DNA from 4 places in the Streptomyces sp. NPDC041068 genome. Region 1 is predicted to be linked to each of the others. Evidence: riboswitches for the same ligand, from Rfam matches in the RefSeq annotation. Region 1 holds a riboswitch; each other region holds the start of a gene.

Region 1 (7,555 bases):
GTCGGCCGGTGTGGCCCCGGTCGTCAGATCGCGCGGCGGCAGCGGCCGCAGCCCGTCGGCGACGCACGCGTCGTACGTGAGGAGCCCGAGGGACTCGGAGTTCCCGAGGATGCCGACGCGGGGCCCGGACGGCAGCGGCTGTCCCGCGAGCAGCAGCCCCGCGTCGACCATCTCGGTGACCGTGTCGACGCGGATGACTCCCGCCTGGCGCAGCAGCGCGGACACCGTGGCGTGCGGGAGGCGGGTCGCCTGCACCGCGTGCCCGGTGGGCGCGATGCCGCTGTGCCGGGCGCCCTGCACCACGACGAGCGGCTTGGCGGTCGCCGAACGCCGCGCGAGGCGGGTGAACTTGCGCGGGTTGCCGATGGTCTCCAGGTACATCAGCGTGACGTCGGTGTCCGGGTCCTCGTACCAGTACTGGAGTACGTCGTTGCCGGACACGTCCGCGCGGTTGCCCGAGCCGACGAACGTGGAGAGCCCCGCGCCCCTGCGGTGCAGGCCGGACAGGAGCGCGATGCCGATCGCGCCGGACTGGGTGAACAGACCGATCCGCCCGCGCGCGGGGGACTGCGGCGCGAGCGAGGCGTTGAGCCGTGTCTGCGGAGAGGTGTTGATGACACCGAAGGCGTTGGGGCCGATGAGCCGCATGCCGTACGACCGTGCCTGGCGCACCAGTTCGCGCTGCCGCTCGCGCCCCTCGGCGCCGCTCTCCGCGTACCCGGCGGAGAGCACCACCAGGCCCCGCACGCCCCGCTCGCCGCACTCGGCGACGACCTGCGGCACCCGGTCGGCGGGCACGGCGACCACCGCGAGGTCCACGGGCTCCTCGATGGCCGCCACCGAGCGGTGCGCGGGCACGCCGTCGATCTCGGTCCCCTCGTCGAACGCGGCGTTGACCGCGTACAGGCTCCCGGTGAAGCCGGAGTCCCGGAGGTTGCGCAGCACGCTGCGGCCCACGCCGCCGGCGATCCGGCCGACGCCGATCACGGCCACCGACCCCGGGGTGAGCAGCCGCTGCACCGACCTGGCCTCGGCCCGATGTTCGCGGGCGCGCTGCACGGCGAGCGAGCGGTCGGTCGGCTCCAGGTCGAACTCCAGGCGGACGACACCGTCCTCGAAGCTGCGCTTCTGCTGATAGCCGGCGTCCGTGAAGACCTTGATCATCTTGGTGTTGGCGGGCAGCACCTCGGCCGCGAAACGGCGGATGCCGCGCTCCCTGGCGACGGCCGCGATGTGTTCGAGGAGCGTGGAGGCCACTCCCCTGCCCTGGTGGGCGTCCTGCACGAGGAAGGCGACCTCGGCCTCGTCGGCGGGCGCGCTGGCGGCCATGCCGCGCTCGTCGATGCGGTCGTAGCGCACGGTGGCGATGAACTCGCCGCCCACGGTGGCCGCGAGCCCCACCCGGTCCACCTGGTCGTGGTGGGTGAAGCGGTGCACGTCCTTGGCGGACAGGCGCGGATAGGGCGCAAAGAAGCGGTAGTACTTCGACTCGTCCGAGACCTGCTCGTAGAAGCTGACGAGGCGGTCCGCGTCCTCGGCCGTGATGGGCCTGATCCGGGCGGTCCCCCCGTCGCGCAGCACCACATCGGCTTCCCAGTGGGAGGGGTGGTCGTGCCGATCCTGCTGATCCGACGGGGGCTGCATGGGGCCCAGGGTACGGGTCGCGCGGCCGCCGGGCCCGGGGCAGGCTAGGAGAGGTCGAAAGGCGACCGGGAGCGGGACGTACGTCCGGCAGAGCACCCGCGACGGCATGAGACACTGGTCTAGACAAGTGTGAGACACCTGGAAGGGCAGCAACACATGGCTGAGCGCCGCGTCAACGTCGGCTGGGCCGAGGGCCTTCACGCCCGACCCGCCTCCATCTTCGTCCGCGCGGCCACGGCCGCCGGCGTCCCCGTGACGATCGCCAAGGCCGACGGCAACCCGGTCAACGCCGCCTCGATGCTCGCGGTGCTCGGCCTGGGCGCCCAGGGCGGCGAGGAGATCGTGCTCGCCTCCGACGCCGAGGGTGCGGACGCCGCCCTCGACCGTCTGGCGAAGCTGGTCGCCGAGGGGCTCGAGGAGCTTCCGGAGACGGTCTAGGACACGTTCCTTCTGGGACACGTTCTTCAGCAATACGTCGATGGGGTCACCCGGAATTCCGGGTGACCCCATCGACGTATGCGCAAGACGTTTTCGGGATCAAAAAAGAAACGCGCGCACGGCAGAGCAGGCCGTGCGAAATTCCCTCTCTTTGTATACGGCGCCTCCGTTAATTCCGGAGGCCCGCCGTGTTTACGGGATGTTGCGAATCCCTCACATACGCCCGACCGTCAGGCCGCGCAGGCGCAGGCGCCTGCGCATGGCGCCATCGGTGCACGCCCGTCGCCCGCTCGGCGTGCGCGGCGGTGAGCGCCCTGGCCCGCTCCGCGTCCCCGCGGGCCACCGCGTCGACGATCGCGGCGTACTCGGACCAGGACTCGGTCGGCGCCGCCGGCTGCTGCACGACGTACAGCCAGGCGATCTTGTGCCGGAGCTGGGTGAGCAGCGCGCTGAGCCCCGGGCTGCCGGACGCCTGGACGAGCGTCTCGTGGAACCAGCCGCCCAGCGCGCGCAGATCCTCCCCGCGCCCGCTCCTGCACCGCTCCTGGCCCAGCCTGACGAGGCCGCGCAGGACCTTGAGGTGCGCGTCGGTGCGGCGCTGCGCCGCACGGGCCGCGGCGAGCGGTTCGAGCAGCATCCGTATCTCCAGGAAGTCGGCGGCCTCCTGCTCCGTCGGCTCGGCGACGCACGCGCCCGCGTGCCTGCGCGTGACGACGAACCCCTCGGCCTCCAGGGTGCGCAGGGCCTCGCGCACGGGGACACGGGAGACGCCGTAGCGGCGCGCGAGGAGTTCCTCGGTGAGCCGGCCGCCCCTTTCGTGGACACCGGAGACAATGTCGTCCCGGATCGCCGTGCATACCGACTGCGCGGGAATGCGCATGACCGGACCTCCGCCTTAATCCCCGCGAAACGCGGTCGACCGACGCTCGTTCTCGCTCGTTCCGTGACTCTATTGCAGGGCGCCGGAATTTCCGACGGCGGACCGGAATCCATGGATATCTTTTGGCCAAGAACGGAGAAAGCCCCGGCTCTGTGCGAGCCGGGGCTTTCGGAGCCGTACGGGAGCCGTCAGACGTTGACGCCGTGCGAGCGCAGGTACGAGACCGGGTCGATGTCCGAGCCGTAGTCCTCGCCGGTGCGGGCCTCGAAGTGGAGGTGGGGGCCACTGGAGTTGCCGGTGGAGCCCGAGAGGCCTATCTGCTGGCCCGGGGTCACCGTCTGGCCGACGGTGACGCTGAGGGACGACATGTGGCCGTACTGGGTGTACGTGCCGTCGTTCATCTTGATGACCACGTTGTTGCCGTAGGCACCGCCCCAGCCGGCCTCGACGACGGTGCCGGAGCCGACCGCGTGGACCGTGGTGCCGGACGCGGCGTGGAAGTCGACGCCGGTGTGGCTGCCGGAGGACCACATGGCACCGCCGGTCTTGTAGCCCGTGGAGACGTACGAGCCGCTGATCGGCGAGACGTAGGTGTTCAGGCGCTTGCGCTCGGCCTCGCGGGCGGCGCGCTCCTTGGCCTCGCGCTCCTTCTTGGCCTTCGCCTTGGCCTCGGCCTCGGCCTTGCGCTTCTCCTCGGCCGCCTTCTTCTTGGCGGCCTCTTCGGCCTTCTGGGCGGCAGCGGCGTCGTCGGCGGCCTGCTGCTGCGCGGCGGCCTGCGCGTCGATGCTCGCGGCGAGCGAGTCGCCCACGGAGATCGCCTGGGTGAGGCCGGTGTGCTCGATGGCCGCGTCGTCGGCCGCGGCGAACGCCGGACCCGCGAGGCCTCCGATGACGCCGGTGGTGGTGAGCGCGGCGACGCCCGCGGCGTTCGCGGTCGTGCGCGTCAGGCGGCTCGGACGACGGTGCTTCCCGGTGGCACGGGTGAACGCCATGAAGCGGCTGATCCTTTCCTTCCTTCTCGCCTACCGGGTTAGCTGACGGGTTCGGAGCAGGAAGGTCTCCTACGGATCCCTCGCCTCGCGGCAAGGTGCCCGATTCACCCCAGGGGACATGTGGGTCCCCGGCTCCCCTGGCTCGCGCCGTACGGGGACTCGGCGATGACTGTCCGGTGCCGCGGACGCGGCGTACTGCGTGACGGACAGCCGGACCGACGCTAAGCGGGACATCTGTCAATCGACAAACAGAACTCGGCTTTTGTAGCGCACGCCACACGCCAGACAGGCAACCTCCATATGAATTCGGACATATGAGGACCCCGGCGGCCGAAACAGTCGCCGGGGTCCCGATATGTCCTGACTGCCACTCAGCCCGTGACCACGCTCACGTCGCCGATCCCGAGGGCCCTGACGGGCTCCTCGATCTGCGCGGCGTCCCCGACGAGGATCGTCACCAGGTGGTCCTCCGGGAAGGCGCTCACGACCGCGGCGGTGGCCTCCACGGTGCCGGTGGCGGCCAACTGCCGGTACAGCTGCGCCTGGAAGTCGTCCGGGAGGTTCTGCTCGACCTGGTCGGCGAGCGTGGCCGCCACGGAGGCCGCCATCTCGTACTTGAGCGGGGCGACGCCCACCAGGTTCTGCACGGCCACGTCGCGCTCGGCGTCCGTGAGGCCCTCGGCGGCGAGGGTGCGCAGGACCTTCCAGAGGTCGTCGAGCGCGGGCCCCGTGGACGCGGTGTCGACCGAGCCGCTGATGGCGAGCATGGCCGCGCCCGTGCCGTCCGGGGCGGAGCGCAGGACCTGGCTGAACGCCCGTACGCCGTAGGTGTATCCCTTCTCCTCGCGCAGGACGCGGTCCAGGCGCGAGGTGAGGGTGCCGCCCAGGCAGTACGTGCCGAGCACCTGGGCCGGCCAGACCCGGTCGTGGCGGTCCGCGCCGATGCGGCCGATCAGGAGCTGCGTCTGGACGGCTCCCGGGCGGTCCACGATGACGACGCGGCCGGTGTCGTCGGCGGTCACCGGAGGCACCGGGAGCGGCTCGGCCGTGCCGCCCGTCCAGGTGCCGACGGTGTCCGCGAGGACGGCGTCCAGGTCGGTGCCCGCCAGGTCGCCGACCACGACGAGGGTGGCCGTGGCGGGCCGGACGTGCTTCTCGTAGAAGGCCCGGACCGCCGCCGAGTCGATGGCGGTGACCGTCTCCTCGGTGCCCTGGCGCGGGCGCGACATGCGCGAGGTGGCCGGGAAGAGCTGCTTGGAGAGCTCCTTGGCGGCGCGGCGCGCCGGGTTGGCGGCCTCGTGCGGGATCTCGTCCAGGCGGTTGCGTACGAGACGCTCGATCTCGCTGTCCGCGAAGGCGGGGGCGCGCAGGGCGTCGGCGAGCAGGCCGAGCGCCTTCGGGAGGCGGGAGACCGGCACTTCGAGGGAGACGCGGACACCGGGGTGGTCGGCGTGCGCGTCGAGCGTCGCACCGCAGCGGTCGAGCTCGGCGGCGAACTCCTCGGCGGAGTGCTTGTCCGTGCCCTCGTTGAAGGCCCTCGCCATGATCGTGGCGACGCCGTCGAGGCCCTCGGGCTCGGCGTCCAGGGGCGCTTCGAGGTGGATCTCGACGGCGACGACCTGCTGGCCGGGGCGGTGGCAGCGCAGCACGGTGAGGCCGTTGGGGAGCGCGCCGCGCTCGGGCGCGGGGAAGGCCCACGGCTTGGCCGTGCCCGCCTGGGGCTGGGGATGGAACTGCATCGTCGCGGCCTCGGTCACTTCGCCGCCTCCTCTTCCTCGGCGTCACCGGTGTTCTCGTCGGCGGTCTCGTCGGCGGCGGACACGGGCTCGTACACGAGCACCGCGCGGTTGTCCGGGCGCAGCCGGGCCTCGGCGACCTCCTGGACCTCTTCCGCGGTGACGGCGAGGACGCGCTGGACAGCGGTGAGGGCGAGCTGCGGGTCGCCGAACAGGACGGCGTACCGGCACAGTTCGTCGGCGCGGCCCGCGACCGTGCCGAGCCGGTCGAGCCACTCGCGCTCCAACTGCGCCTGGGCGCGCTCCATCTCCTCCGGAGTGGGGCCCTCCGCGGCGAAGCGGGCGAGCTCCTCGTCGACGGCGGCCTCGATGACGGGCACCTCGACGTCGCCGGAGGTCTTCACGTCCAGCCAGCCGAGCGAGGGCGCTCCGGCGAGGCGCAGCAGGCCGAACCCGGCGGCGACGGCGGTGCGGTCACGGCGCACGAGCCGGTTGTAGAGCCGCGAGGACTCGCCGCTGCCGAGGACGGTGAGGGCGAGGTCGGCCGCATCGCACGCGCGCGTGCCGTCCTCCGGAAGGCGGTAGGCGGCCATCAGGGCGCGGGCCGGGACCTCCTCCTCGACGACCTCGCGCAGCTCCTCGCCGATGCGCTCGGGCAGGGAGCCGTCGCGCGGCGGCTGCTTGCCGTCGTGCGAGGGGATCGACCCGAAGTACTTCTCGACCCAGGCGAGCGTCTGCTCCGGGTCGATGTCACCGACCACGGAGAGGACGGCGTTGTTGGGCGCGTAGTACGTACGGAAGAAGTTGCGCGCGTCTTCCAGGGTGGCCGCGTCCAGGTCGGCCATGGAGCCGATCGGCGTGTGGTGGTAGGGGTGGCCCTCGGGGTACGAGAGGGCGGTGAGCTTCTCGAAGGCCGTGCCGTACGGGACGTTGTCGTAGCGCTGGCGGCGCTCGTTCTTGACGACGTCGCGCTGGTTCTCCATGGACTCCTCGTCGAGCGCGGAGAGCAGCGAGCCCATCCGGTCGGCCTCGAGCCACAGGGCCAGCTCCAACTGGTGGGCGGGCATGGTCTCGAAGTAGTTGGTGCGCTCGAAGCTCGTCGTGCCGTTGAGCGAACCGCCCGCTCCCTGGACCAGCTCGAAGTGGCCATTGCCGTGCACCTGCTTCGAGCCCTGGAACATGAGGTGCTCGAAGAGGTGCGCGAGGCCGGTTCGCCCCTTGACCTCGTGGCGCGAGCCGACGTCGTACCAGAGGCAGACCGCGGCGACCGGGGTCAGGTGGTCCTCGGAGAGCACCACGCGCAGGCCGTTGGCCAGCCGGTGCTCGGTCGCTGTCAGGCCGCCGGAGCCGGCCTCGGCCGTGGCCGTGTGACCCATGGGCATGTACGTCCCTTCGATCGCTGGATCATCGCTGGATCAGAACACTGGATCAGAACAATTGCTGTCAGTCCTGCCACTGTATGCAAGCGTGCTGACACCTGACGAAGTTCCCGGTCCGCCCTCGGCGTAGTCGCGGCCGACGCCGCCACGGCACGGGTCGTGGTCGGCGTTGTCAGTGGGACAGTCCACAATGGTCGGCGTCAGATCCCGCACTTGCTTGGTGAAGGAGCCGCAGCAGCGATGGCCCGCCGCAGCACGAAGACCCCGCCGCCCGACGATTCGTTCGAGGAGAAGATCCTCGACATCGACGTCGTCGACGAGATGCAGGGCTCCTTCCTCGAGTACGCGTATTCGGTCATCTACTCCCGCGCGCTGCCGGACGCCCGCGACGGCATGAAGCCCGTCCAGCGCCGCATCGTGTACCAGATGAACGAGATGGGCCTGCGCCCCGACCGCGGCTATGTGAAGTGTGCCCGCGTCGTCGGC
Region 2 (7,555 bases), on a different contig from region 1:
GCCAGGTGCGCAGATGCGGGGGTGGCGGAGGCGGCGGCAGCGTACGGCTAGGCATGCCCCCGACACTACTGGTGGGCGTCGCGCCTGATCAGCGGTGGTCGGGTGCACCGGCTCACCGGTGGTCGAGTGCACCGGCTCATCGATCGGCGGCGCACCGGCTCACGCCACGCGGGTGGCCCCCGCGAACGGCATCTGGTCGATGGGTGCGAGCCGCACCGGCGCGCTCGGGTTCGGGGCGTGGATCATCTGGCCGTTGCCGACATAGAGGCCGACGTGGCTGATGCCGGAGTAGAAGAACACCAGGTCACCGGGGCGCAGTTCGGAGCGGGAGACCCGCTCGCCGGCGCCGATCTGGGCGTAGGTGGTGCGGGGCAGGGAGACCCCCGCCGAGCGGTAGGCGGCCTGCGTGAGCCCCGAGCAGTCGAAGGCGTTCGGGCCGGTGGCGCCCCATACGTAGGGGCTGCCGATGGCTTTGTACGCGTACGAGACGGCGGACGCGGCGCGGGCGTTGGGGGCCTTTGAAGGCGCGCCAAGGGCTGCGTCGCGGCCTGCCGAGCGGGCGGCCCTGTCGTCCTCGTCGTCGGCGATCCTGGCGCGCTCGTCGGCGGTGAGCCGGGACAGCAGCCGCTTCGCCTCGCCGAGCTTGTCGGTGACCGTCTTCTTGTGCTTGCGCAGCTCCGCCTGGCGCGCCCTGAGGGAGGCCAGGCGGTCGTCGGCCTCGCTGTGCAGTTGGTCGATCGAGCGGAGCTGCTTCTGTACGCCGCTGACGGCCGAGGCCTGGCGGCTGCCTGCCCGGTCGGCGAGCGCGGCGCGGTCCAGGAACTGCTCCGGGTCGGAGGAGAGCGCGAGTTGCACGGAGGGGTCGATGCCGCCCGCGCGGTACTGCGCCGCGGCGTACGAACCAAGGCCGTTGCGGGCGGAGTTGAGCTTCTCCGTCTTGCGGGCCGCCTCGTCGCGCAGCTCCCTGAGCGACTTCTCGGCCTTCTCCGCCTTCTCCTCCGCGCCGTTGTACTTCTCGGTGGCTATCTCCGCCTCGTGGTAGAGCGAGTCGACCTTGGACTTCACCTCGGCGGGGCTGAGCCGCGGTTCCGCGTGCCCCGTGCCGTCGAAGGCGGTCGCCGACGCGGCCCCCGCGAGGGCCAGGGTGGCTGCGGTGCGGGCCGTGCTCCCGCTGAGCGAGCGCTGTCTGGGCTTGCGGTGCGCTGCCACGAATCGGGCTCCTTACGTGTCCGGCGGCGGCCCGCACAGGGGGAGCGGGCCGCCGCCGGTTTTCTCGGCGGTGGTGGCCGACTGCCGTCCTGGGCGGGACGACGGTGGGGAGCCGGTCACCTGGTGGAGGACGCTAAACCTGACCGTCACGGGTTGGTGACGGATTGTGCGCAACTGGAAGAAGTGGACGGAACGGTGACCGAGCCCGACCGTGTCGATCACGGTGCGATGCCGCATTCGTGCACGTCAGTGACCGAGGGGGTGCTTATGGCACACCTGGTCCCGGAGTAGTGGTAAGGGGCCCCTGCTGTGCCCCTGGATCCCCCCGCTAGGCTCCGGCCTCATGGACGTACTCATCCATCTCTTCGTCGGCCTGCACATCATCGGCATCGCCTCGCTCCTGGGCGGCTTCCTGACCCAGATGAAGCAGATGGGCCAGGGCACGGCCCGCTTCGGCCCGGCGATGCTGCACGGTGCGTTGATCATGCTGGTCACCGGTGTGGCCCTGGTGGGCCTCAACCGGGCGGACGACAACACGGTCAACAACCTCAAGATCGGCATCAAGATGGCCGTGCTGATCGTGATCCTCGCGCTGGTCTATGTGAAGCGTGACGAGGAGAAGGTCGACAAGGGCCTGTTCGGCGCGGTCGGCCTGCTGACCACGGCGAACATCTTCATCGCGGTGCTGTGGACCTGAGTTCTCCACGCACTTGAGTCCTGCGCGGACTTGAGTTTTCCGCCTCTACGCGCGTGTGGCCCGCATCCTCCGGAGGATGCGGGCCACACGCGCGTAGAGGGTGGTTACGCGGGACGCACCACGCTGTGGATCGGCATGTAGTAGATCGACTCGACGCGGACGTTCGCGCCCGGCTTCGGGGCGTGGATCATCTTGCCGTTGCCGATGTAGATCCCCACGTGACTGATGTCGTCGTAGAAGAACACCAGGTCGCCCGGCTTCGCGTCGGCAGTCTTCACGGTCGTGCCGACCTTCACCTGGTCCCACGTGGTGCGCGGCAGGGAGATCCCCGCGGCCTTCCACGCGTCCTGGGTGAGCCCGGAGCAGTCGTAGGAGTCGGGTCCGGTGGCGCCCCAGACGTACGGCTTGCCGATCTGGGCCTCCGCGAAGTCGATGACCTTCGCGGCCTTGGCGGCGTAAGTGCCGTCCGTGCTCCCGGAGTCGGAGCCCGATCCCGATCCCGATCCGGAGCCGGTGTCGGAGCCCGAGCCCGAGCCGGTGCCCGAGTCCTGGCCCTCCTCCTGCTCCTTCTCCTTCTGGGCCGCCTCCTCCGCCTTGCGCTTGCGCTCCGCCTCGGCGGCCTGCTTGCGGGCCAGCTCCTCGGCCTTGCGCTTGGCCTCCCGCTCCTTCTTCCGCTCGATCGCCGCGAGTCTGGCCTTCTCCTCGGCGGTCAGCTCCGAAAGCAGCTCACGGGCCTCGCCCAGCTTCTTCTGGACGGTCTGCTTGCTCGTCCTGAGGTCGTCCCGAGAGTCGCTCAGCGTCTTGAGGCTCTTCGCCGCCTTCGTACGCTGCTTCGCCGCCGACACCTGCTGCGCCTGGTAGTCGTCGACCGCCTTCTTCTGGCGCTCGGTGAGCCGGTCCGACAGGTGGTTCTGGTCGAAGTAGCCCTGCGGGTCGTCGGCGAGCATCATCGTGGCCGTGTCCGAGACGGCGCCGGTGCGGTACTGCGCGGCGGCGAAGGAGCCGAGCTCCTGGCGCGCCTCGTTCAGCTTGTCGGTGCGCTTGGCCACGTCGTCGAGCAGGCGGTCGACCTTCTTGCGCTGCTTGTCGGTGCGTTCCTTGGCCGAGTTGTACTTCTGGGTGGCCACGCCCGCCTGGTGGTAGAGATCGTCGACCTTCTTCTGGACCTCTTCCAGGCTGGGCTTCGTCGGCGCGGAGGGCGCTGCCTGCGCGCTCTGCGACAGGAGGGCCACGGAGGTGAGGGCCGCCGTCGTGATGCCGATGGCGGGGGTCGTACGTATTCCGGCTGCCCGGGTCCGCGGCTTGCGGTGCGACGCCAAGGAGGCGACTCCTTCCGTAGACCGCCTACCGGGTTAGCTGTCGGGTTCGGGCGGATGGTCCGGAAGGTTGCCCTACAGTCCCGTACTTCGTACGGGACCGATTCACCCCAAGGTCTTGGTGGGTCCCCGGCTCCGAACGTGTCGGACTCGGCGGAGGCCACCCGTTCCCGGCGGGGTTCGCCGGTGGGGGACGAGCGGCCCGCCGGGCACGCTAGCCAACTCGTGTGCTCCGTGTGAAGGTTGATGTTCGATATGCCCGATACATTTTCGTGACTTTACGAGGCTCTTGATGCGGGCATGCCTCGCGGATGCCCCGTGAATGCGGAGGGTGATCGTCCGGGGGCGGGGCGTAGGCGAGGATCGCTTCGAGGGGAAGGTGGCCGGAACCCGGGGCGGGTTGTCAGTGGGGCCGCCTAGACTCGGGAGGCGATGAGCAGCCTCTTTGACGACAGCTTCCTGGCGGACCTCCAGCCCTCGAAGGGTACCGAGGAAGAGCCCCCGCCGCCGCCCGAGGACAGCGCCCCGGAGCCCATTCCGGACGACCTGTTCGACGGGAAGTTCGACGCGCCCATGTCCCGGGACACGCACTACCGCGACGGCGCCCCGCGCCCGGTCATCGACCCGGCGACGCTCCTCGACGGGCTGAACGAGAACCAGCGTGCGGCCGTCGTGCACGCGGGCTCCCCGCTGCTCATCGTCGCCGGCGCGGGCTCCGGCAAGACCCGCGTGCTCACCCACCGCATCGCGCACCTCCTCGCCGAGCGCGGTGTGCACCCCGGCCAGATCCTCGCGATCACCTTCACGAACAAGGCCGCGGGCGAGATGAAGGAGCGCGTCGAGCAGCTCGTGGGCCCGCGGGCGAACGCGATGTGGGTGTCGACCTTCCACAGCGCCTGCGTCCGCATCCTGCGCCGTGAGTACAAGAAGCTGGGCTTCACCTCCTCCTTCTCGATCTACGACGCCGCGGACTCCAAGCGCCTGATGGCCTTGGTCTGCCGCGATCTGGACCTCGACCCCAAGAAGTTCCCGCCGAAGTCCTTCAGCGCCAAGATCTCGAATCTGAAGAACGAGCTGATCGACGAGGAGGACTTCGCCGCCCAGGCCGCCGACGGCTTCGAGAAGACCCTCGCCCAGGCCTACGCGATGTACCAGTCCCGCCTCCGCGAGGCGAACGCCCTGGACTTCGACGACCTGATCATGACGACGGTCCACCTCCTGCGCGCCTTCCCGGACGTCGCCGAGCACTACCGCCGCCGCTTCCGCCACGTCATGGTCGACGAGTACCAGGACACCAACCACGCCCAGTACGCCCTGGTGCGCGAGCTGGTCGGCCCCTCCGGAGGCGAGGGTGACGACCCCGCCGAGCTGTGCGTCGTGGGTGACGCGGACCAGTCGATCTATGCCTTCCGCGGCGCCACCATCCGCAACATCCTCCAGTTCGAGGAGGACTACACCGACGCGACGACGATCCTCCTGGAGCAGAACTACCGTTCCACGCAGACGATCCTGAGCGCCGCGAACGCGGTCATCGAGCGGAACGAGAGCCGCCGCCCCAAGAACCTGTGGACCAACCAGGGCGCGGGCGCACGCATCACCGGGTACGTCGCCGACACCGAGCACGACGAGGCGCAGTTCGTCGCCGACGAGATCGACCGCCTCACGGACGCGGGCGACGCCAAGGCCGGCGACGTCGCGATCTTCTACCGCACGAACGCCCAGTCCCGTGTCTTCGAAGAGATCTTCATCCGCGTCGGCCTGCCCTACAAGGTCGTCGGCGGCGTCCGCTTCTACGAGCGCAAGGAAGTCCGCGACGTCCTCGCGTACCTGCGCGTTCTCGCCAATCCCGAGGACGCGGTCCCGCTGCGCCGCATCCTCAACGTACCCAAGAGGGGTATCGGCGACCGTGCGGAGGCGATGATCGACGCGCTCTCGCAGCGCGAGAAGATCTCCTTCCCGCAGGCCCTGCGCCGTGTCGACGAGGCGTATGGAATGGCGGCCCGCTCGACCAACGCCGTCAAGCGCTTCAACACGCTGATGGAGGAGCTGCGGACCATCGTCGAGTCGGGCGCGGGCCCGGCCGTCGTCCTGGAGGCCGTGCTCGAACGGACCGGCTATCTGGCCGAGTTGCAGGCCTCGACCGACCCGCAGGACGAGACCCGCATCGAGAACCTCCAGGAACTCGCCGCCGTGGCGCTGGAGTTCGAGCAGGGGAACGGCCGGGCGGAAGGCGATTCGGGCACCGAGGGGACCGCGGCGGGCGCAGAAGCCGCCGAAGCCGCCGAGGGCGCGGAGGCTGCGGAAGGTGGGGAAGGTGCGGAGACCGCGGAAGGCGCCGCTCCCGTCGGGTCGCTCTCCGACTTCCTGGAGCGTGTCGCCCTGGTCGCCGACTCCGACCAGATCCCGGACGAGGAGGACGACGGCTCCGGAGTCATCACTCTCATGACGCTGCACACCGCCAAGGGCCTCGAATTCCCCGTGGTGTTCCTGACCGGCATGGAGGACGGCGTCTTCCCGCACATGCGCTCCCTCGGGCAGGTCAAGGAGCTGGAGGAAGAGCGCCGCCTCGCCTACGTGGGCATCACGCGCGCGCGTGAACGGCTCTATCTGACGCGGTCCTCCATGCGCAGCGCCTGGGGCCAGCCCTCGTACAACCCGCCGTCGCGCTTCCTGGAGGAGATCCCGGAGGCCCATCTGGACTGGAAGCGGACGGGCTCCGTCGGTGCCCCGGCGCCGTCCCGCTCCTCGGGTCCGGCCGGAGGCATCGCCTCGACGCTGTCCTCCTCGCGCTCCCGCTCCGGCGGCGCGCAGGGCTTCGCCACGCGCCGTGCGTCGGAGAAGCCGGTGGTCGCGCTCGCGGTCGGTGACCGGGTCACGCACGACCAGTTCGGCCTCGGCACGGTGGTCGGCGTGAAGGGGACGGGCGCGAACGCCGAGGCGACGGTGGACTTCGGCGAGCCCAAGCCGAAGCGGCTCCTGCTGAGGTACGCACCGGTCGAGAAGCTCTGACGCGAGCAGTTCGGACGCGAGCAGTTCGGACGCCGAAGGCGGCGGCCTGAGTTACGTCGGGTCGAGGCCGTGGCTGCGCAGCCACGGCAGCGGGTCGATCGCCGAGCCGCCGCCGGGGCGCACCTCGAAGTGCAGGTGCGGGCCCGTGGAGTTGCCGGAGTTCCCGGAGAAGGCGATGACGTCGCCCGCCTTCACGGGACCGCTGGAGATCTTGTGCGTGGAGAGGTGGCAGTACCACGTCTCCGTGCCGTCCTTCGCGGTCACGATCGCCATGTTGCCGTAGGCGCTGTTCCACTTCGTGGACACGGTGCCGTCGGTCGCGGCCATGACCTCCGTGCCGTACGACACCGGGAAGTCGATGCCGGAGTGCGCGGACATCCAGTTGATGCCCGCCTGGCCGTACATCGCGCTCAGGCCGTGCTGCTTCACCGGCAGCGCGAACTTGGGACGCAGCCGCTCCTTGCGCGCCGCCTCCGCCGCCGCCTTCTTCTCGGCGGCCACCTTCTCGGCCTTGAGGTCGATGCGCTCCTGTGTGCGGCTCGCGCGGTCCGCGAAGTCGCCCGCGTCCGCCGAGAGGTTCGCGAGCTGGGTGTCCAGCTTGTTGTTGGCGGCGGAAGGTTTCACGGCCGTGGCGTCCGGGGCCGAGGCCGTCGTCTCCTTGTCGTCGTCGCCGCCGAAGTTGCCCACGGAGGCGGCGGCCACCCCGGCTACGCCCATCACACACGCCGAGGGCACGGCGACGGTGAGGAGGGCGGAGCGCTTGGCGGGTGAGCGGCGACGGGTCCTCGAGCGGCCGCCGCCGGCGGGGTTGCCGCCGTTCTTCCCGCGGGAGGCGCGGGGGGCGGAGGCCCAGGAGTCCGTGGGCGGTTCGGAGTCCGTGTGCTCGTACGCGGATTCGGTCGAGATCTCGTACTGGTCGGTGAGCTCGTACGGCTGGGCGTCTTCGGGCTCTGCGGACTCGTACGAGTGGGCGGCTTCGTGCGGGTCGTGTGCGTGGTGTGCGTCGTGCGTGGTGTGCGCTTCGTGGGCGTCGCCCGCGGAGTTCCACGCCGTCGCGTCGTACGCGCCCGTGTCGAAGGTCTGCGTGTCCCACTGGCCGGTCTGCGGCGCCTGGTTCCAGAGGCCCGCGTCCCACTGGCCCGTGGCGTCCGGGCCCGGCTGCGAGGGGATGTCGGCGAGGTGCTGGTAGCCGCCGGTCGCCCATACGGACGTGGTGTCGTAACTGCCGGTGTCGTACGTGGCGGCGTGGTGCTGCGCGGCGTACGCGTCGTAGTTGAGCGTCTGCTGGGTGCCCGTGGTGGTCGCCCACTGGCCGGTGTCGTAC
Region 3 (7,555 bases), on a different contig from region 1:
CCCGAGGCCCAGGGGCCCGAGCTCTTCACCTGGGAGTTCGCCACCGACCCCTACCCCGCTTACGCCTGGCTCCGGGAGAACGAAGCCGTCAGCAAGCAGCGGCTGCCCAGCGGGGTCGAGGCCTGGCTCGTCACTCGGTACGCGGACGCCCGGCAGGCCCTCGCCGACCAGCAGCTCAGCAAGAACCCGGCCCATCACGACGAGCCCGCGCACGCGAAGAGCAAGACCGGCATCCCGGGTGAGCGCAGCGCCAACCTGATGACGCATCTGCTCAACATCGACCCGCCGGACCACACCCGCCTCCGGCGCCTCGTCTCCAAGGCGTTCACCCCGCGCCGCGTCGCCGAATTCGCACCACGGGTACAGGAGTTGACGGACGACCTCATCGACCGGTTCGTCGAGGAAGGCACCGCCGACCTCATCCACGAGTTCGCCTTCCCCCTCCCCATCTACGCCATCTGCGACCTGCTCGGCGTCCCGCGCGAGGACCAGGACGACTTCCGCGACTGGGCGGGCATGATGATCCGGCACGGCGGGGGCCCGCGGGGCGGTGTCGCGCGGTCCGTGAAGAAGATGCGCGGCTATCTCGCCGAGCTGATCCACAGGAAGCGCCTCGACCCCGGCGACGACCTCATCTCCGGCCTCATCCGCGCCTCCGACCACGGCGAGCACCTCACCGAGAACGAGGCCGCCGCGATGGCCTTCATCCTTCTCTTCGCCGGGTTCGAGACGACCGTCAACCTCATCGGCAACGGCATGTACGCCCTGCTCACCCACCCCGAGCAGCGCGAGCGGCTGCAGAAGGCGATCCAGGAGGGCGACACCGCACTCCTGGAGACCGGTGTGGAGGAACTGCTCCGCTTCGACGGGCCCGTCGAGCTCGCCACCTGGCGCTTCGCCACCGAGCCGCTCAGCATCGGTGGCCAGGACATCGCCGCGGGCGACCCCGTCCTCGTCGTGCTCGCCGCCGCCGACCGCGACCCCGCCCGCTTCGACGACCCCGACACCCTCGACCTGTCGCGCCGCGACAACCAGCACCTCGGATACGGGCACGGAATCCACTACTGCCTCGGCGCCCCGCTCGCCCGACTGGAGGGTCAGACCGCCCTCGCGACACTCCTGCGGCGCCTCCCCGATCTGCAACTCGCGGCGGATCCTGCCGATTTGCGGTGGCGTGGGGGACTGATCATGCGGGGACTGCGCACGCTGCCCGTGGAGTTCACAACCGCACAGAAAACGACGTCCGATTGACGCCGAACTGACGGGCCATCACGGATGTGACTTTTACGTGATCTCCGCTGCATCGACTTGTGACAAGCGTTCGACTGCGGCTACGTTCACGACGACTTGAGCGCCCCGGCGCCTCAAGTCGTCGCAGCAGTCTCCTGAAAGGCAACCGCATGCTCTCCGGCAATGGTCGTCACCGACGCCCCCGCCAGGCCCCGGCCCTCATCGTCGCGGCAGGAGTCACCGGATCAGCCATCGCCATCCCGCTGCTCGGCGCGACCAGCGCCAGTGCCGCCGAGACCACGACGTGGGAGAAGCTCGCCGAGTGCGAGAGCGGCGGCGCGTGGAGCGCCAATCCCGGCAACGGCTACTACGGAGGGCTCCAGCTCTCCCAGGAGACGTGGGAGCAGTACGGCGGCCTCGCGTACGCGCCGAGCGCCGACCAGGCGAGCCGCTCGCAGCAGATCGCCGTCGCCGAGCAGATCCTCGACGACCAGGGCACCGCCGCCTGGCCGAGCTGCGCCCCGATCGCGGGCCTCACTCAGGACGGCGCCGCGGCCGACGTCGACCCGGGCGCCCCGGTCACGCCGCAGCCCTCCGACACCTCCGACCCGTCCGGCTCGACCGGCTCCGGGGGCTCCGAGGACTCCAAGGACTCCAAGAACTCGGAGAAGGAGAAGGGCAAGGAGAAGGACAAGGGGAAGGACAAGGAGGAGGAGGGCTCCGGCAAGGCCGGCGGGTCGCCGGACGAGCCGTCCGACGAAGCCTCCGACTCCGCCGACCCCTCCGGCGACGCGAGCGACACGCCCGGCACGGGCGACAAGTCCCGAGACAAGAATCACGACGAGTCCGGCGACAAGGGCAGCAAGGAAGACAAGGGCGGGAAGGGCGACAAGGCCGACGGCAAGGGCGACTCCGGCAAGTCCGGCCAGAAGGACACCACTTCGCCCGAGCCCGAGGACTCGACCGAGCCCTCCGACTCTTCCGACGGCTCCAAGGACTCCGCGTCCGGCCGCCACCGCGGCGACCGCGCGGACGAGAGCCCGTCCGCCGGTGGTGAGGGTGACCGTCCCGGGCGGCACGCGTCGCGCGGCGGCGACCGCACGGACGAGGTCGCCGACGGGACGTACACGGTGCGCTCCGGGGACAGCCTCTCGGTCATCGCGCACGACCTCGACGTCGACGGCGGATGGCACGAGCTCTACAGCGAGAACAAGAAGACCGTCGGAGCCGACCCGGACCTCATCCTCCCCGGTCAGAGCCTCGATCTGGGCGAAAAGTAACGGAAGTTGACGAAGAGTCGGGCGGGGTCTTCGTGCCGAATGTCCGGTTTGGCGCGAGTGAGAGATGGGTCTCAGAAGACCTGATCGTCTTTGAAATTCGGTGGATTGCGTGGCTACGGTCGTGACCGCTCGCCACTGCGGGCCCCGCCGGTCGGTACGCCGAATCCTGCCAACGGCCGGACGGGAACAGTCGTCGCTCAAGAGCGCCGTAGGCAGGAGCGGGGGACCCAAGGTAAGTGCCGGAAACGGCTAGGGGTGAAGTCGCGCTCTAGGAAGCGCGGCCGGGCAACCACATCGGCCCGAACCCGACAGCTCACCTCGCAGGCGTCGGTGTAGGGGATCAACTCATGCTGCTTTCCGGCAAGGGCAAGCACCGTCGCCCGTCCAAGGCCACCCGTGTCGCCACGCTCGTCGGCGTCACCGGCGCGGCCGTCGCCGCCCCGCTGATGGCGGCCGGTTCGGCCAACGCCGCCACCGGTGCCGAGTGGGACGCGGTCGCCCAGTGCGAGTCCGGCGGCAACTGGGCCATCAACACCGGCAACGGCTACTACGGCGGCGTGCAGTTCTCCGCCTCCACCTGGGCCGCGTACGGCGGCACCAAGTACGCGCCCACCGCCGACAAGGCCACCAAGGCCCAGCAGATCGAGATCGCCGAGAAGGTCCTCGCGGGTCAGGGCAAGGGCGCCTGGCCGAGCTGTGGCGTCGGCCTCTCGGGCGCCGCGTACAACGGCGGCGGCTCGCAGCAGGAGACCCAGCAGCCGCAGCAGCAGACCAAGCCGCAGCCGCAGAAGACGCAGCAGCAGGCCGCTCCGCAGCAGCAGGCCCCGCAGCAGCAGGCCGCGCCGAAGCCGCAGCCGACGCCGCAGACCGAGACCAAGAAGACCGTCGAGACCCCGACCGGCAAGACGGTCAAGAAGGGCGACGGCGAGTACAAGGTCAAGACGGGCGACACCCTGTCCAAGATCGCCGAGGACCACAAGGTCAAGGGCGGCTGGCAGAAGGTCTACAAGCTCAACGGCGACATCATCGACGACGCCGACTTCATCTACCCGGGCCAGCAGCTGCACCTCAGCTAAAGGCCCCACCCCGGCCGTGCCTCGGCGGACGCACGGCCGGCCCCCGTCCCCACGGGCTCCCGGCCCCGGTGCGCGTATCCCCCGTACGCACCGGGGCCGGGCCATGTCCGCCCCCGAAATGCCGGAGCCCCCGGCCCCCCGCAGCCCGGCCCCGTGTTCGCCCCTAGCGAGCTACCAGTCAGTAGAAACGCGGCCTTCCGTCCCGTTTCCCAGGTATTTGGGCCCTTGGCCGTCCCACGGGACGGGCGGTCGGCTGGCCGAAGCTCCGGAGCCCGTTAGGCTCAGGAGACGCAGGGCCGAAGCGGCCTGCGTCATCGCGTATTCGCGTCACACTCCCAGAAGGAGATGCTCGTGCCGTCCATCGACGTCGTCGTAGCCCGGGAAATCCTGGACTCCCGAGGCAACCCCACGGTCGAGGTCGAGGTCGGCCTCGACGACGGCAGCACGGGTCGTGCCGCCGTTCCGTCCGGTGCCTCCACCGGTGCCTTCGAGGCCATCGAGCTCCGCGACGGTGACCCGAACCGTTACCAGGGCAAGGGTGTCGAGAAGGCCGTCCTCGCCGTCATCGAGCAGATCGGCCCGGAGCTCGTCGGCTACGACGCCACCGAGCAGCGTCTGATCGACCAGGCCATGTTCGACCTGGACGCCACCGACAACAAGGGCTCGCTCGGCGCCAACGCCATCCTCGGCGTCTCGCTCGCCGTCGCGCACGCCGCCTCCGAGGCCAGCGACCTGCCGCTGTTCCGCTACCTCGGCGGCCCGAACGCGCACCTGCTGCCCGTCCCGATGATGAACATCCTGAACGGTGGGTCGCACGCCGACTCCAACGTCGACATCCAGGAGTTCATGATCGCCCCGATCGGCGCGGAGTCCTTCTCCGAGGCCCTGCGCTGGGGCACCGAGGTCTACCACACCCTCAAGAAGGTCCTGAAGGACAAGGGTCTGTCGACCGGCCTCGGCGACGAGGGCGGCTTCGCCCCGAACCTGGACTCCAACCGCGCCGCCCTCGACCTCATCCTCGAGGCCATCAAGCAGGCCGGTTACGTCCCCGGCGAGCAGATCGCGCTCGCCCTCGACGTCGCCGCGTCCGAGTTCTACAAGGACGGCAAGTACCAGTTCGAGGGCAAGGAGCGCTCGGCCGCCGAGATGACCGAGTACTACGAGGAGCTCGTCGCCTCGTACCCGCTCGTCTCCATCGAGGACCCGCTGTTCGAGGACGACTGGGCCGGCTGGAACGTCATCACCGAGAAGCTCGGCGACAAGGTGCAGCTGGTGGGCGACGACCTGTTCGTCACCAACCCGGAGCGCCTGGCCCGCGGCATCGAGGAGAACTCGGCCAACGCCCTGCTCGTCAAGGTCAACCAGATCGGTTCGCTGACCGAGACCCTGGACGCCGTCGAGATGGCCCAGCGCAACGGCTTCAAGTGCATGATGTCCCACCGCTCCGGCGAGACCGAGGACGTCACCATCGCCGACCTGGCCGTCGCCACCAACTGCGGCCAGATCAAGACCGGCGCCCCGGCCCGCTCCGAGCGCGTCGCCAAGTACAACCAGCTCCTGCGCATCGAGGAGATCCTCGACGACGCCGCGGTCTACGCCGGCCGCAGCGCCTTCCCGCGCTTCAAGGGCTGATCAAGCGCGAGGCCCGGTCGTGACGCCGGGTTACCTACGTCCCCGCACGCGGTCCCGTACCGTGTGCGGGGACGTAGGTACGTTGAGGCGCCGGCGCGCTGCACTGGGGAGGCGGAACCATGGCCAAGGCCGGGACCAAGGACCGGTTCTCCACGGCGACCCGCCTCAAGCTGCTCGGCGAGCAGACCGCCGAGCGGGTCTACCGCTCGCAGACCAAGCGCCAGGCCCGCCGCTCCCGGCTCACCGGGCGCGCGGCCCTCCTCGCGCTCGTGCTCTGCTCCCTCGTCGTCGCGCTCGCGTACCCGATAAGGCAGTACGTCTCGCAGCGCGCCGAGATCGACGACCTGCGCCGGCAGAAGGCCGAGCGCCAGGAGGACGTCGAGAAGCTGCGCGACGAGAAGGCCCGCTGGCAGGACGACGCGTACGCGGAGCAGCGCATCCGGGACCGGCTGCACTACGTGATGCCGGGCGAGACCGGATTCACGGTGATCGACCCCGCGGCGGCGAAGAGCCGGCGCACGGACCAGGGGGCGGCCACACGCCCTTGGTACTCGAACGTCTGGGACGGCGTCGACAAGGCCGACCGCCCCGACGACTGACCCACGGACATGGAAAGACAGGCATGGAAACGCCCCCGCCGAGCACCCCGCGCACCGAGCCCACCGACGCCGACGTCGAGGCCTTCAAGCAGCAGCTCGGCCGCCCGCCGCGCGGCCTGCGGGCCATCGCGCACCGCTGCCCCTGCGGACAGCCGGACGTCGTCGAGACGGCGCCGCGCCTCCCGGACGGGACGCCCTTCCCGACGACGTACTACCTGACGTGCCCGAGGGCGGCCTCCGCGATCGGCACGCTGGAAGCCAACGGCGTCATGAAGGAGATGTCGGAGCGCCTCAAGACGGACCCCGAGCTCGCCGCCGCCTACCGCAAGGCCCACGAGGACTACATCGCGCGCCGCGACGAGATCGAGGTCCTGGAGGGCTTCCCGAGCGCGGGCGGCATGCCGGACCGCGTGAAGTGCCTGCACGTCCTGGTCGGCCACTCGCTGGCCGCGGGCCCCGGCGTGAACCCGCTGGGCGACGAGGCCATCGCGATGCTGCCCGAGTGGTGGGCCAAGGGGGCGTGCGTCACGCCGTGCGCCACCGAGGGCGCCGAGTGACCCGCGTCGCCGCCATCGACTGCGGCACGAACTCGATCCGCCTCCTGGTGGCGGACGCGGACCCGCTGACCGGTGAACTGGTCGACCTGGACCGGCGGATGACGGTCGTGCGGCTCGGCCAGGGCGTGGACAAGACGGGCCGCCTCGCCCAGGAGGCGCTTGACCGCACCTTCGCCGCCTGCCGCGAGTACGCCGCCGTCATCAAGGAGCACGGCGCCGAGAGGGTCCGCTTCGTGGCGACCTCCGCGTCCCGCGACGCCGAGAACCGCGAGGACTTCGTCCGCGGCGTCCTGGAGATCCTGGGCGTCGAGCCCGAGGTCATCTCCGGCGACCAGGAGGCGGAGTTCTCCTTCACGGGCGCGACCAAGGAGCTGACAGGCCGAGACGACCTCGCCAAGCCCTACCTGGTCGTGGACATCGGCGGCGGCTCCACCGAGTTCGTGGTCGGCACGGACCATGTGCGGGCGGCCCGCTCCGTCGACGTCGGCTGTGTCCGCATGACCGAGCGCCACCTCGTACGCGACGGGGCCGTCACCGATCCGCCGGCCCGGGAGCAGCTCGACGCGGTCCGCGCCGACATCGAGGCCGCCCTGGACCTGGCCGAGGAGACGGTGCCGCTCAAGGAGGCCCGTACGCTCGTCGGCCTCGCGGGCTCCGTGACCACCATCGCCGCGATCGCGCTGGGCCTTGAGACCTACGACTGGCAGGTCATCCACCACTCCCGCATCTCGTACGAGCAGGTCAGCGAGATCGTGAACGGCCTCGCGCACGCCACGCACGACGAGCGCGCGGCGATCCCGGTGATGCACCCGGGCCGCGTCGACGTCATCGCGGCGGGCGGGCTCGTCCTGCTCGCGATCATGGAGCGCGTCGGTGCCCGCGAGGTCGTCGTGAGCGAGCACGACATCCTGGACGGGATCGGCTGGTCCATCGCCTGAGAAGGTGTCCCGAGGGGGCCGAAAGGCCTCCCGGCGACACGGCGTCGGAAAAGTTCGTGAAGTTCTTCACAAGGAATTCGGCCCTGATGGGCGAGGTTTGAGGGCTCTGGACCCCCGAAAGGGGGGTCCGGGGGCTCTTTCCTCTGTGACCGGGATGCTTCGGGCGCGTGGCCGGAGTGTGTCGCGGCCCGGTGGTCCACTCCCCGCGAGGCCCCAGAGCGGCAGCTCACAAGGGGTGAGCAA
Region 4 (7,555 bases), on a different contig from region 1:
TCCTCGGCACCGTCCTCTCCCGCACCTACACCGACGCCATGCCCGACTCGGCCCCCGCCGCCGCTGGCCACTCCGTCTCCGACGCCCTCGCCCTGGCCGCCTCCTCCGGCGACACCGCCCTCGCCACGGTGGCCCGCGAAGCCTTCACCGAGGCGATGTCCGCCAGCTTCTGGGCCGGCGCCGCGGGCGTCCTGGCCGCGGCCGCCCTGGCCGTCGTCCTCATCCGCGACCGCAAGACCCCGCAGGCGACCGAGGCCCAGCCCGAGCCCACCCGCACGAGCGACCTCACCACGGCGGCCTGACCATGGCGGCCTGACCCTCACCCCCATCGCGTACGACACCACGGCGCCCCGCCCGGCTTCGGCCCGGCGGGGCGCCGTGGTGTCCGTGCGCCGTGGGCCGCCCGAACGGAGTAGGTCAGCCGTGCGGGCGGCAAGGCTGCGGGACACGCTGGACTGCCAGGTTTGCTGGGGTCGACCCGGAGGTGCGGCATGGCGGCTCGTGACGGTGGGGCTGGGCGGTGTGTTCTTGTGCTCGTGCTTGTGCCCCTTCTCGCCCTTGCCGCCGCCTGCGGCGGCGGGGGCTCGGGTGGTGGTTCGGGTGGCCGGACCGCCGCTGCTCGGCCGCTCGACCTGCCGTTCACTCATCCCGGCGTACTCGTCAGCAAGGCGCAGCTCGACCGGGCCCGCGCGCACGTCCAGGCCCAGGATCAGCCCTGGCTGACGGCGTTCGAGCAGATGCGCGACAGCAAGTACGGGGCCGCCGACTACCAGGCGACTCCGTACGCCGTCGTGGAGTGCCCGCCCGACACCCGCCCCGGCCGCGGCTGCGTCGAAGAGCGTGAGGACGCCCTGGCCGCGTACACCCAGGCCCTTCTCTGGAACGTCACCAAGGACCGCGCACACGCCGAGAAGGCCGTGCAGATCATGGACGCCTGGTCGAAGGTGATCACCAAGCACACCGAGGCCAACGCCGGGCTGCAGACCGCCTGGGCCGCCTCGTCCTGGGCCCGCGCCGCCGAGGCCGTGCGGTACACCTACGACGGCTGGACCGACGGCCAACTGCTGCGGTTCGAGCGGATGTTGCGCAACGCCTATCTGCCGCAGGTCAAGGACGGGTCCGCCGACTTCAACGGCAACTGGGACCTCGTGATGGCCGACGCCACCATGGCCATGGCCGTCTTCCTCGACGACCACGCCACCTTCGAGAAGGCCGTGCACCACTTCAGGACGCGCGTGCCCGCGTACTTCTATCTGGAGTCCGACGGGAAGCTGCCCGTCTCCCCGGAGGGCAGCGGCATCGACACCGCCGCCGAGCTGAAGAAGTACTGGTTCGGACAGGACACCTTCGTCGACGGGCTCTCCCAGGAGACCTGCCGCAACTTCAAGCACGCCAGCTACTCACTCGCCGCCACGTCCCACATGGCGGAGACCGCCCACCACCAGGGCGTCGACCTGTACGGGGAGGTGCGGGAGCGGCTGCGGGCCGCCTTCGAGTTCCACTCCGAGTACCAGCTGGGCGCCAAGGCCCCTGACTGGCTGTGCGGCGGCACGGTGCAACGCGACATGGGGCCCGACACGGAGGTCGGGCTGAACCATCTGCAGGGGCGGCTGAAGCTGGAGATGCCGCAGACCGCGAAGTACACCGAGCAGCGGCGGCCCGAGGGTACGGACGACCTCTTCGTGGCCTGGGAGACCCTCACGCACGCGGGCAACGCCTAAGTGGTTCGACGCACCCCTCCGGATGGCGTACTGTTGTGTTCACCGACGCGGGGTGGAGCAGCTCGGTAGCTCGCTGGGCTCATAACCCAGAGGTCGCAGGTTCAAATCCTGTCCCCGCTACTGAAGGCCGAGGGCCCGGGACCATTGATTGGTCCCGGGCCCTCGGTGTTTTCGTGATCCCGTGCCTTCGGCCGTCCCGTGCCCCCCGGCCGTCCCGGACCCTCGGCCGTCCCTGCTCTCCGTAACCCGGTCGGCCCACATCAGGTCGCACCCTTCCCCCGCTGCGGGAAGCCTGGACGGAGCGCGGTGATGGGCGCGGAGTCGGCGGGAGACAAGCGGTGGGGCAGCGAGGAGGATCCGGCGACAGCGGTGCCACCACCCAGGAAGCCACCCACGAGTGGGCCTTCGTGCGGTCCCTGCCCTTCCTGCTCCTCATCGTCGGCGTCGTCTTCGACGCGTTCACCCCGCCGGAGTTCACCGCGGCCCCCCTCTTCACGGCCGCCCCGCTGATCGCCGCCCCCTTCTACTCGCTGGCCAACACCGTTCTGACCGGCATCGCGGCCTCGGCCGCCGTCTTCTTCCTGCACTACGGCAGGGCCGTCGCCAGCCATGTCGAGGCCGTCACCGAGCTGATCACCGTGATGACCGTCGCCGCGCTCGCGATCGTCATCAACCGCGTCGTCCGCCGCGGCAACGCCAAGCTCGCCACCGCCCGCTCCATCGCCGAGGCCACCCAGCGCGCCGTGCTGCCCGAGCCGGACGCCCGCATCGGCGGTCTCGACATCGCGGCGCGGTACGAGGCCGCGCAGGCCGACGCGTTCATCGGGGGCGATCTGTACGCGGTGCAGGACACCCCGCACGGCGTACGGCTCATCGTCGGCGACGTACGCGGCAAGGGCATGGGTGCGGTCGCCGCGGTCGCCGTCGTCATCGGTGCCTTCCGCGAGGCCGCCGAGCAGGAGGCCACCCTGGAGGCGGTCGCGCAGCGCCTGGAGCGGGCCCTCGCGCGTGAGGGCACCCGGCGCGACGGGCTCGACGCCTTCGAGGGGTTCACCACCGCGGTCCTCGCCGAGATCCGGCACGGCGAGGGCGTCGTACGGCTGATCAATCGCGGGCACCCGGCACCGCTGCTGCTGCGCGGGGACGGGCGCCTGTGCGTGCTCTCCGCGAGCGAGCCCGCCCTGCCGCTCGGCATGGGCGACCTCGGCACCTGGCCGGACCGGGCCGACGAGACCGACTTCCCGCCCGGCGCGATGCTGCTCCTGTACACGGACGGCCTGTCCGAGGCGCGCGACGTGGCGGGGGAGTTCTACGATCCCGCGGCCCGGCTCGGCGGGCGGATCTTCCCGGGGCGCGGGGGACCGCACGCGCTGCTCGCCGCGCTCACCGAGGAGGTGCGGCGGCACACCGGCGGCGGTGCGACCGACGACATGGCGCTCCTCGCGGTGCGGCGGCCGGCCGCCGACGATCCCGCCGTGACGCCCAGTGACTGAAGTGCACCCCTCCGCATAACAACTGACGCACTGTCAAGGGAATGTGAAGCTCCGGTGCGCGTGCATGCGGGGGCAACTCGCCCCGTTCCGAACCCCGGTGTCCCGGTAAGTACGGCCGAAGAGCGTTAACGATCAACCGGAACGGCTTGGAATACCGACCCGCCGTCTATTAACGTTCGATAACGCAGCGCGGTCGTCCCAGCCGTCACTCGAGGCGGCTCCGTGCGCACGCGCCTAATCCCGCAAGGGAGCCGGGGAACCACCAACTTGGGGTGAATCGGGCATCTGTGCATCCGTGCCAGATGTTCGTAGGAGACCTTCCTGCTCCGAACCCGTCAGCTAACCCGGTAGGCGAGAAGGAAGGAAAGGAGTGCGCCCCAGTGGCGTCCAACCGGCCTGCCCCCCGAGCCGTGTACGTGCCGAATGACGACGACTTCGGTTCGTACGACGAGGAACCCTTCGAGGAGTGGAATCCCACCGAGGAGTCCATCCGTCCCGTCCGCGGCAGGCACCGTGTGCACAAGAAGAGCGGCGGCGGACTCGCCCGCAGCTCCACCGTCCTCGGCGTGGGCGTCATCGCCGCCGTCGGCGCGGGCGGCATCGCCACCGCGCAGGGCGGCAAGCCGCCGGTCTCCATATCGATGCCCGACCTGGGCACCGTCACCGACTCGCTCCCCGAGGCCAAGTCCCTTCCGGGCGTGGGCTCTTTGATATCCGACGACGACACGTCGGACACCACGACCGCCGCGGCCGCCTCGGCCCCCCTCACCGCCGCCGGTGTCAGCACCGCCGACGCCGAGCAGGGCACCACCGACGCGGGCGAGGCACTGCGCGCCCGCATCATGCAGCAGGCCGAGAACCAGCAGGACCAGGCGGACGCCGCCGTGCAGACCGCGGCCGAGGACGCCGCCGTCAAGAAGGCCGCCGACGAGGCCGCCGCACAGCAGAAGGCCGCCGAGAAGGAGGCGGAGGCCAAGGCCGCCGCCAAGAAGAAGAAGGAAGAGGAGGCCAGGAAGGCCAAGGCCGAGGCCGAGCGCCTGGCCAAGCTCGCCAAGAGCTATGCCATCCCCACCTCCTCGTACACCCTCACCTCGCACTTCGGCGACGCGGGATCCATGTGGTCCTCCGGCCACCACACCGGCCTCGACTTCGCGGCGCCCACCGGCACCCCGCTCAAGGCCGTGCACACCGGCACCGTCAAGGAGGCCGGCTGGGCGGGCGCGTACGGCTACCGCACCGTCCTGGAGCTCGAGGACGGCACGGAGATCTGGTACTGCCACCAGTCCTCGCTGAACGTCAGCGCCGGACAGAAGGTCACCACGGGCGAGGTCATCGGCCGCGTCGGCGCGACCGGCAACGTCACCGGGCCGCACCTCCACCTGGAGGTCCACACGCCCGACGGCACCGGCATCGACCCCCTCGGCTGGCTGCAGGGCAAGGGCCTCAACCCCTGACGGGGGCTCAACCTCTGACGTACCCCCGGAACCCCGGCGGTCCTGGCGGCGACCCCCCGACGCCAGGGCTGCCGGTTCGGTGTATCCGGACGACGGTTCGGCGTGCCCGGACGGCGGATCGATGTACCCGGACGGCCGCGGCTGTTGCGGAATTCCGCTTCCGGTAAGCGTGTTGAGGAACGTATGACGTCTCTTCGTACACTTGGCTCATCCGACCTCGAGGTCTTCCCCCTCTCCCTCGGCGGCAACGTCTTCGGCTGGACCGCCGACCGCGCGGCGTCCTTCGCCGTGCTCGACGCCTACACCGCGGCGGGCGGCAACTTCATCGACACCGCTGACGCCTACTCGTTCTGGGTGGAGGGCAACAAGGGCGGCGAGTCCGAGACCCTCATCGGTGAGTGGCTGGCCGAGCGCGGCAACCGTTCCGACGTCGTCATCGCGACGAAGGTCGGCGCCCTCCCCGAGTACAAGGGCCTGTCCGCGAGCACCATCAAGGGTGCCGCCGACGCGTCCCTGCAGCGCCTCGGCACCGACTACATCGACCTCTACTACACGCACTACGACGACCCGTCGGTCCCCGTGGAAGAGATCATCGGTGCCCTCGACGAGCTGGTGCGGGCCGGCAAGGTGCGGGCCGTCGCCGCCTCCAACATCACGCCCGAGCGGCTCCAGGAGTCCCTCGACTTCTCCGACCGCGAGGGCCTCGCGCGCTACGTCGCGCTGCAGCCGCACTACAACCTCGTCTCCCGCGACACCTACGAGGGCCCGCTCCAGGAGGTCGCCTCGCGCTCCGGCCTCGCGGCCGTCCCCTACTACGCGCTCGCGTCCGGCTTCCTCACCGGCAAGTACCGCCCGGGTACGAAGGTCGAGAGCGCGCGCAGCGGCAAGGTCGCGGAGTACGCGGGCACCGAGCGGGGCGACCGCGTCATCGCCGCGCTCGACGAGATCGCCGAGGCGCGTGGTGCCGAGGTCGCGACGGTGGCGCTCGCCTGGCTCGCGGCCCAGCCCACCGTGGCGGCGCCGATCGCCTCCGCGCGCACGGTCGAGCAGCTGCCCGCGCTGCTCGCGGTGGCGGACCTGGAGCTGACGGAGGCGGAGGTCGCGGCGCTGACGGCTGCCTCCGCCTGACGCCCCGTCCTTTTCAGGAGCGGTAGGGGTTGTACGTCGGATAGCCGTAGGCCGGGTAGGGCTGCGGCTGCCCGTACGGGGGAGGGCCGTAGGGGGCGGGCCCGTAGGGCGGCATGCCGTACGCCGCGTACGGCATGGGGGGCATGACTGGCGCCGTCGCCTGGGCCGCGTACGCGAGGGCGGGGCGGGCCGGCTCGCGGCGCTCCCAGAGCTTCTCCAGCAGCTCGCGCTCGCGTACGACGAAGTCGGCGCCGGCCCGGCCGCGGCGGCCCCGGTGGCGCAGCGCCGCAAGGGACGTCGCGTACTGCTGGTACTCCACGACCGTGCGGGCCGCCGCCTTGCCCCAGGTGTACGACGCGTAGTCGCGGGCCAGGGCGCGGGCGCGCATCGAGCCCAGCGCGTACGGCTCGGGTGGGGTGAGCCAGCCCGCCGCCGCGTACACGGGCAGCTCGGCGCGGATCGTGCGCAGCTCGCGCTGCCGGGTCCAGATCGCCAGCCAGGTCAGCAGGCCGAACGAGGGCAGCATGAAGAGCGCGTACACGGTGAAGAAGCCGTACTGCCCGAAGACCGCCGAGCCGTTCCACAGCGCGTGCATGCCCATCGCGAGCAGCAGCCCGGCGAGCGGGAGCAGCACGCGGCGCACCTGCTGACGGTCGGCGCTGAGCGCCGCGATGCCGAAGCCGATGCCGGTCAGGACCGTGAACAGCGGATGCGCGAACGGCGACATGACGACGCGTACGAAGAAGGTCGCCGCCGTCACGGAGGCAAGGCCGCTGTCACTGCTGAGCTGGTCGGTGACGTAGGCGTTGCCCAGGTAGAGGATGTTCTCGGTGAACGCGAAGCCGGTCGCGGTCACCCCCGCTATGACGACGCCGTCGACGATGCCCGTGAAGTCGCGTCTGCGGAAGAGGAAGACGAGCAGGACCGCCGCCGCCTTCGCGCTCTCCTCGACGATCGGGGCGATGACGGTCGCGCCGAGGGTGTCGGCGCTGGTGGGGTCGGCGGTGGCGGTGGCTATCCAGCGGATCGCGAAGCTGTTCGCGACGATCGCGATGAGCGCGGCCGCGCAGGCACCCCACGAGAAGGAGAAGAGGAGGTTCCGCCAGGGGCCCGGTGCCACCCGGTCCAGCCAGCGGAACGCGGCGACGAGCAGCGGCACGGGCACGGTCGCGAGGCCGAGCCCGACCAGGAAGCCCTGGGTGCCGGTCTGCTCCCTGACCAGGGCGAGGATCACCAGGCCCGAGAGGGCGAGCAGCGTGACGAGGGCGGCCACGCGTATCGCGCGCCGCTGCCACCAGCGGGCACGGCGCAGCTCCCCCGGGGCGGGCGCCTCGGGGGGTATCGGATACGGAGGACTGATGGCCACTCGTTGACCCTAACGAGGGATGGGGGTGGCCGCGACGGTGCCTCAGCTCTGCGGGGCGGAGCCGGACCCTCCGGTTTGGCTTCGGCGGAACAGCAGGTCGTGGACGACGTGGCCCTTGTCCAGGCCCTGGCCCTCGAAGCGGGTGAGGGGGCGGAAGGAGGGCCGCGGTGCGTACCCGCCGTCGGGCTGCGTGTTCTCGAAGTCGGGGTGCTCGGTCAGCACCTCCAGCATCTGCTCGGCGTACTCCTCCCAGTCCGTCGCGCAGTGCAGGATCGCGCCGGGCTTGAGGGAGGGCGCGGCCAGCGTCAGGAACTCCGGCTGGATCAGGCGGCGCTTGTGGTGGCGGGCCTTGGGCCAGGGGTCGGGGAAGTAGACGCGCAGGCCGTCGAGCGA

The links. Region 1 has a riboswitch for cyclic di-AMP ahead of AB0B50_RS36735 (M23 family metallopeptidase). Riboswitches for the same ligand answer to the same signal wherever they lie in the genome.
Positions count from the first base shown of each region.
Region 2: it holds a riboswitch for cyclic di-AMP, as region 1 does, so the genes downstream of both, AB0B50_RS18405 (NlpC/P60 family protein) here and AB0B50_RS36735 (M23 family metallopeptidase) in region 1, are expected to answer to the same signal.
Region 3: it holds a riboswitch for cyclic di-AMP, as region 1 does, so the genes downstream of both, AB0B50_RS33200 (transglycosylase family protein) here and AB0B50_RS36735 (M23 family metallopeptidase) in region 1, are expected to answer to the same signal.
Region 4: it holds a riboswitch for cyclic di-AMP, as region 1 does, so the genes downstream of both, AB0B50_RS30985 (M23 family metallopeptidase) here and AB0B50_RS36735 (M23 family metallopeptidase) in region 1, are expected to answer to the same signal.

Region 1 covers NZ_JBEZCG010000020.1:114,149-121,703, reverse strand. Annotated here, with positions in the region: gene AB0B50_RS36750 (GNAT family N-acetyltransferase) at 1-1,644, opposite strand, end outside; gene AB0B50_RS36745 (HPr family phosphocarrier protein) at 1,801-2,082, shown strand; gene AB0B50_RS36740 (GntR family transcriptional regulator) at 2,252-2,962, opposite strand; gene AB0B50_RS36735 (M23 family metallopeptidase) at 3,151-3,954, opposite strand; cyclic di-AMP (ydaO/yuaA leader) riboswitch at 3,967-4,129, opposite strand; gene AB0B50_RS36730 (pitrilysin family protein) at 4,326-5,711, opposite strand; gene AB0B50_RS36725 (pitrilysin family protein) at 5,708-7,072, opposite strand; gene AB0B50_RS36720 (DNA topoisomerase IV subunit A) at 7,310-7,555, shown strand, end outside.
Region 2 covers NZ_JBEZCG010000007.1:277,426-284,980, reverse strand. Annotated here, with positions in the region: gene AB0B50_RS18420 (hypothetical protein) at 1-55, opposite strand, end outside; gene AB0B50_RS18415 (NlpC/P60 family protein) at 160-1,209, opposite strand; gene AB0B50_RS18410 (hypothetical protein) at 1,553-1,906, shown strand; gene AB0B50_RS18405 (NlpC/P60 family protein) at 2,011-3,225, opposite strand; cyclic di-AMP (ydaO/yuaA leader) riboswitch at 3,232-3,388, opposite strand; gene AB0B50_RS18400 (ATP-dependent DNA helicase) at 3,655-6,231, shown strand; gene AB0B50_RS18395 (M23 family metallopeptidase) at 6,283-7,555, opposite strand, start outside.
Region 3 covers NZ_JBEZCG010000016.1:240,084-247,638, forward strand. Annotated here, with positions in the region: gene AB0B50_RS33190 (cytochrome P450) at 1-1,251, shown strand, start outside; gene AB0B50_RS33195 (transglycosylase family protein) at 1,401-2,510, shown strand; cyclic di-AMP (ydaO/yuaA leader) riboswitch at 2,705-2,853, shown strand; gene AB0B50_RS33200 (transglycosylase family protein) at 2,858-3,586, shown strand; gene eno (phosphopyruvate hydratase) at 3,932-5,218, shown strand; gene AB0B50_RS33210 (septum formation initiator family protein) at 5,338-5,817, shown strand; gene AB0B50_RS33215 (DUF501 domain-containing protein) at 5,841-6,374, shown strand; gene AB0B50_RS33220 (Ppx/GppA phosphatase family protein) at 6,371-7,312, shown strand.
Region 4 covers NZ_JBEZCG010000014.1:262,848-270,402, forward strand. Annotated here, with positions in the region: gene AB0B50_RS30965 (MFS transporter) at 1-302, shown strand, start outside; gene AB0B50_RS30970 (alginate lyase family protein) at 537-1,721, shown strand; tRNA gene AB0B50_RS30975 (tRNA-Met) at 1,768-1,841, shown strand; gene AB0B50_RS30980 (PP2C family protein-serine/threonine phosphatase) at 2,060-3,214, shown strand; cyclic di-AMP (ydaO/yuaA leader) riboswitch at 3,436-3,583, shown strand; gene AB0B50_RS30985 (M23 family metallopeptidase) at 3,595-4,668, shown strand; gene AB0B50_RS30990 (aldo/keto reductase) at 4,852-5,796, shown strand; gene AB0B50_RS30995 (PrsW family intramembrane metalloprotease) at 5,810-7,162, opposite strand; gene trmB (tRNA (guanosine(46)-N7)-methyltransferase TrmB) at 7,205-7,555, opposite strand, start outside.